2 regions of the Endozoicomonas sp. SCSIO W0465 genome follow, and region 1 is predicted to be linked to the other one. Evidence: predicted binding sites of a transcription regulator. Region 1 holds the regulator's gene; the other holds the start of a gene.

Region 1 (3,182 bases):
ACACTGTCAAATAACTATCTCTTTGGATGGTTCAAAAAAGTGTTCAAGATATTTTTAAATCGACCGAAAATTATTCTATGTCAAAAAAATAGCAGGCTTTGAGTGATTTATTTTTAAAAAAATCGCGTAAAAACATAAGGTTATATTTTTTTATTTTTCCTTTTTGAGATTTGCCAGTTGTTTTTATTTTTAAGTAAAAGTTGGTACGTTCATTGATACATATATTTTGTCGTTTTTCTGTACAAAATTCTTGAGCAATTGAAAAATTAAAGTGAGAACGATGGCGCAAGCAAAAAAAAGAGTAATTGCGGTTTCAGGATGTAAAGGAGGTGTAGGTAAAACCGTGGTTTCAGTAAACCTGGCTCTGGCTCTTACAAAGCTCGGGCAGCGTGTCGTTTTAATGGACGGTAATCTTTCTGTACCAGATGTTGAGTTCACCCTTGGCATGAATAAAAATGGTTTTAAGGGTCATTTGTCGTCAAGTAAAAATTTTTCTTCTATCGGGGATGATACGGTTGTTAATGAGATAATTAATCCTCAGCAAGAGGGGCTGCTGGATGGCCCCTTGGGTGTAAAGGTATTTACGCCAGCAGCTCAAGAAGAATGGAAAGATAATATTCAAATTGTTCAGGCAGTAGAGCTGATACAGGGTATGGATGATCTTGCATCGGATCTGGATACTTTGATTATTGATACAGCCCCGGGGTTAGCTCCGGATAATGTAACTCTTATTCAGGCAGCTACAGAAGTATTAGTTGTCATCAGCCAGGAAGATTTATCTGTAGTGGATGCTGTTCGGCAGATAGAACTTTTGTATCGGGTTTTCAATGTCCATCAGTTTTATATAGTTGTTAATCTGGTCAGTGGCAGAAGAGGCGGAGCTAAGCAGTTTGAGAAGCTGCAGCAGTATCTTAAAGACGACAAACAGATAGTTTTACGTTATCTGGGTGCCATTCCATATGATAAGACTGTCAGTGAATCAGTATTAAAGCAGTCGGCAGTATTGTCTGTAAGTGATGACAGTCGAGCGGCGAGAGCGTTTCACAGGATTGGACATAAGTTATCAAAATTACCGGTGCCTGAGCCAAAAGGTCGTATAGAATTCTTTTTGCCCGGCAGGATCAAGGAGAGGATCTAGTCATGACAGAGACAGCACAGGACGTGCAGACGAAGACAGTACAAACGAAGACAGTACAAACGAAGACGGCGCAAACGAAGACGTCGCAAACGAAGACGGCGCAGAAAAAGACATTGAGCATGGAAGAAATGGTGGTGAAACATCGCTCATTGGTAAAAAGAATTGCTAACCATCTTGCAGCAAGAATGCCCGCCAGTGTTCAAATTGATGATCTGGTTCAATCAGGGATGATTGGATTGCTTGAAGCTGCCTCAAAATATGATGCATCAAAGGGTGCCAGTTTCGAAACGTTTGCCGGTATTCGAATTCGTGGCGCAATGCTGGATGAAATTCGCAAAGGAGACTGGGGGCCCAGATCGGTCTATAGAAACAGTCGCCGTATTACTGAAGCGGTTCAGGTTGTGGAAGCAAAATTGGGAAGAGATGCCCGGGATGTTGAGGTGGCAAAAGAACTTGATGTGAAAATAGATGAATATTACACCATTCTCAGTGACTTGAGAGGGTGTCGTCTTTTCAGTTATGAAGAGCTTTTTGACAGTGAAGAATCAAGAATGCAGGCTCGGTCTGGCGACAGAGGACCATCTGCAGATATTCAGGAGGAAAAATTTAAAACAGCGCTGATCGAAGCCATCGACAAGTTGCCTGAAAGAGAAAAACTGGTTCTGATGCTTTATTACGATGAAGAGATGAATTTGAAAGAGATTGGTAAAGTGTTAGGAGTTAGTGAATCAAGAGTAAGCCAGATTCACTCTCAGGCTGCATTGCGTTTAAGATCACGGTTGCAAAGTTGGCTGAGTTAACGTCTCAGCCATTTCATTTAAACGGGCATTGATGAATTATTGTCAAGCATCGAGGAGCTGCTCTTTTTTTTACCTGATTACCACTGATCGTACGTCATGACACAGGGAAAGATAATTTAAGAATATACGTGCAGCTTTTCATTCTTTATGTCTATAACCCGGTAAAGAAATAATAGAACCTCTCCAGTATTACCGGTGGAGCAGGCATCATGACGGCTTGTTCTCCAGATTATCAACTAAATTCGGTTTCATAACCGCTCCGAACAAGCAAAGACCCACATCATCATTCGAAATAATGATATTAATACGTCAACTGACTTTCAATTATCGGTTGATGGCTAACCCGGTTTCCACTGGACGTCTGGCAGTTTGAGAAGTCGATCCGGCATCGGTGCTGTATTGACTGCAGCCCGACCTAGCCTTGAGATCATTGAAGGCATATCAAAACGCCGGTTAAACCGATAGTTGAACTCTGATAGATAACGGCCCAGATGCTTGGGGTCGAGCTTATGGTAAGTACCGGTAATCGCTGTTTTCACGTTTCCCAGCATGGTATTTACCCAGGTGAACAACTCATTCTCCATGGATGCATGCCCACCACCGGTAATGATGGCTGTGTGCTGGCATCCGGCATCTTCAATACCCCGGAGTAACTGTTCAGCACCCCCACATAAATCTGGAATTTTCTGATTTTTATACCATCCTCTTAAGCACCATTTTTCCACAATATTCGCCAGCATGATTCCAGAACTACCCGCAACTATGTCGGCTGAGATTCTCTTGAAAGAGAATGCAGAGCTGCGGATGAGAGTTGCCTGTCTGGAAGAGCGATGTCGAGAATTGGAAGAAAAGGTTGGCAAGAACAGTCAAAACAGCAGCAAGCCGCCATCGTCTGATGGTTATCAAAAACCTTGTAAAAACAGTAATTCTCCAGATCATTCTGACGACCTTTCCGCAGATAAAGATACCGATCCATCGGATGAAAAACCCAATCCTAAAAGTCTGAGACAGTCTTCTGGTAATAAAGCCGGTGGAAAGAAAGGGCATCAGGGCACTTGTCTTAAACAGGTCGATATCCCTGACTATATTGAGTACCTTCCGGTTAAAGAATGCAATAAATGTCAGGCGTCTCTTCTTGATAGTGAGCCGGTCAAATATATTGAACGACAGGTGTTTGAACCAGGGAGACCGGGTGAATTTGAAGTAACGGCCCATAGAGCTGAAGTAAAAATCTGCACTTGTGG
Region 2 (3,182 bases), 1.3 Mb from region 1:
TCTTCCGTCACCGCCTGCCAGGGTGACGATGCCAGTGAAACAGTGACGTGCCTGTCATTATCCGAGAATGGGTCAGGGACGATAGAAAGCGTTTCCCTGTCGCCTGCTTCAGCGGTCAAACTGACATCACCCAAACCGTGTACGCGGTTTTTCAGCGAACAGAAGAAGCGATTACCGGAATGATGCCACCGGGTATCAGAAAGATCATGAGGATACACATCATCCGCGAGAATAAAAAAAGCCTGAAACAACAGGCTTAACACAATCCCATGTAAGATATGCTTCATTATTCAGCCATTGAATTAACGGTCAGGCCATTCTGATCATAAGTAGCGGCTGTCTGCTCAGAAAAAGTTAACGCAATGATTTTTCGCGTACTTGCCGACAACCTGGCCAGCAATCGTCCATTAGCACTGTTGATCTGCTGACAACGGTTCGCTGATCCCTCTAATTGGTTCCAGTATTTATCCAGTGTCGTTCCGTTAACGGTTGTCGTATTTGGCTGTTGCCGATTCACCAGCAAAAAGAAATGTGACATTCCCTGCTGATCGGGACTGAGGCCAAAGTGCTTAAGATAGTGCTCCCGAAGAGCCCCGTTCATTTGCAGCATATTCAGCAGTTGAACCTGCGTTTCCAGAGAGTGTTCAAGGGCCGTAATATTACGTTCCAGCATTTTCTGATGAACTGACTCCAGAACTCGCTCCAGCTTTCTCGACAGCGCCAGGGCATCCTGAATATTACCCAGCATTTTCTGACAAAGGTCTTCTAATCCACTATCAACACCGGATGGTTGGAGGGCTGAGGCATCACCAGCACTTTTTGAATCAGTCGTCATTCTCTGAGTTGAGTTCATCAGAAAGTTCCAGAATTTTGTCAGCGAGCCGCTGATAATCAATGGGAAAGTTGCCCTTTTTAATTGACTCGCGAACACTTCTGATTCTGGCTGCATTGACATCATCCAAGTCAGCCAGCTGCTGGAAAAGCTCATCAATTTGCTGGGCCGAGGCGCTTACATTTAAACGGTCTTCGGCTACCCGGGGAGAACGGTCTACAGCGGCACTTTTTTCTACACGAACCTTTGAGCTATTGACTGCTCCCGCCTTTTTTCCACCTGGGCCTTTTATGCTGGACATAACTGCACTCTCCCGAAAACGTTCTGTACAAACATCGGCAAGAGTATTGAAAATCTTAAATTACCGGGGATTATGACCTTTGGATCAAATCCGGTTTACCGAAGGCTATCAGGCAAAGTAGTTGAACAGAGATAGCCGCTTGATGCTGGCATATACCTGCTGGCTGGCAGACAGAATCAACTGCTGCTGATTTAACCGGGTTGTCGCTTCAACCATATCAATATTTTCAATGCCTGATTTCAACTGTTCGGCAAAAAGGCGAATATCCGCGTGACTTTCTGAAACCCGATCCACCAGGTTCAGGTCACTGCCACTGCGAGTTTGTGCGCTGCCAATGCGCTCCATGGTTGCATCAACCCAGACAATGGTATCGGCAAGAACCGTTGGCAGATTGACTGGATTATTCAGTTCAGACACTGCGGTCGTTAACGCATCAAAAATACTGTCCAGGGGCGGGGTAGCAGAGTTATCAAAGAACAGTTCGTTGCCGGGCTGAGTAATCTGAACCTGTGCAGAGCCACTGATGGCGACCTGACGATACTGGTTATTGCCGTTGTAGGCATAATCGCCAACGGATTGAACCACCGGTTGCTGGTTTGTCGTCGTACCAGAAAACAGATACTGACCATCTGCCGTCTGATAATTGGCAAGACTGAGCAGCGATTCATTCAAAGAGCCTAGCTCTGTGGCAAATGACTTGAGGTCAGCATTACTCTGTGTACCATTGGACGCTTGTAGCAGCAAATCTCTTGCTCTGAGCAGCAAATCATTCATTCCACTGTAAAGTGCGTCCTGCTGCTGAAGCCAGCCAGTAACGGAACTGATATTATTTTCAAATTGACCAATAGCCGTCAGTTCATTATTAAGATGTAAAATCTTTACGGTATCAATGGCATCATCTGAAGGCTGAAGAATTCGTTTACCGGTTGACAGCTGATCTGAAGTTTTTGCCAGGTCAGTCATAGTTTGCTGCATGACCTGAAGCATCACTCTATTGAAATTACCCGTACTTATCCTCATGCTTCCTTCTCCCTGGAATGCTTTTCCCCGTCAATGCTTTTTAAAGAGCAGAGTTCGTTCAGAACATTGCCAGCAAGGCATCAAAGGTTGTACGCGCCACAGATATCACTCGGGCATTGGCACTGTAAAGCTGTTGGAAACGAAGAATACTGGCCGCTTCTTCATCCAGATTAACGCCACTGTAGGTACTGACAGCCGCTTCCGCCTGACTTAGCAAGGCCTGCCCACCATCAGCCTCTGTTTTAATCCGTGCCGTTTGCACGGCGATATCACCCACAAACCCTGAATAGGCAGTCATCAATGTGCTCTGGCCATTATTGAGCAATCCTTTGGACTGAATGGCCAACAGCTCAAGCAGGTTACTGTTATCCCCAACTCCACCGGCAGGCGCTGAAAATGCCAAAGCAGCCGGATCTGTCAGGGAAGTCTGGATCTCTCTGGCACCGTAGCGCACCGGTGATAAACGATAAAGCTGGTCTGTTGCAGCCCCGTCAACACTGATTTCAACACCATCAAAAGCAATAATATCAGTGCCAGAACCAGACAAGATACCAGAAGCAACCTGAGCACCGTCGTATCTGCGCACCAGACTGTAATTACCGGAGTTATCTACCCGGAAGTCATATTCACTGGCCTGCAACTGATTGGCATTAACAATCGTTAACGCAGAAATTGCTGTCGATGATATATCCATCGCCATCACTGCCCCAACGGGTGTCTTAAGGTCATTGAATAATGCAGCACCCGAATTGCCATTCAAGTCCTCTCCGGCCTGCAATTGATCATTAATTTCACTGGAAACCAGCACTGCCAGACGCCCCAGCTCATTGCGTGCCTGAACAAGCTCTTCTGACTGATAAGTAATCAGCCCTCCTATAACGCCTCCGGGATCACCCGTAATCGGAATTTCAGAATTGTCGGTATTGAGCTGTAATTGAAATCCATTGGCGGCATCTACCTGACCATTGACGCTGAGCGCATTGAATTGATTACCCAGAATAAGAGGCTGGCCAGATTTCATATACAGAC

What was found. Region 1 encodes FliA, which starts transcription of late flagellar genes. Its sites were predicted from a motif close to CTAAAGTTNNNNNNNNNNCNGCCGATA; they were not measured.
Region 2: the regulator FliA is predicted to act here: its motif matches at 1,166-1,192, upstream of flgM (flagellar biosynthesis anti-sigma factor FlgM).

What each region holds. Positions count from the first base shown of each region.
Region 1 covers NZ_CP092417.1:2,500,995-2,504,176, forward strand. The annotation lists gene MJO57_RS10800 (hypothetical protein) at 71-289, opposite strand; gene MJO57_RS10805 (P-loop NTPase) at 281-1,138, shown strand; gene MJO57_RS10810 (RNA polymerase sigma factor FliA) at 1,258-1,938, shown strand; partial or broken gene MJO57_RS10815 (transposase) at 2,277-2,573, opposite strand; gene MJO57_RS10820 (DUF6444 domain-containing protein) at 2,677-3,182, shown strand, end outside.
Region 2 covers NZ_CP092417.1:1,228,794-1,231,975, reverse strand. The annotation lists gene MJO57_RS05330 (OmpA family protein) at 1-287, opposite strand, end outside; gene flgN (flagellar protein FlgN) at 287-835, opposite strand; gene flgM (flagellar biosynthesis anti-sigma factor FlgM) at 825-1,133, opposite strand; gene flgL (flagellar hook-associated protein FlgL) at 1,242-2,153, opposite strand; gene flgK (flagellar hook-associated protein FlgK) at 2,212-3,182, opposite strand, start outside.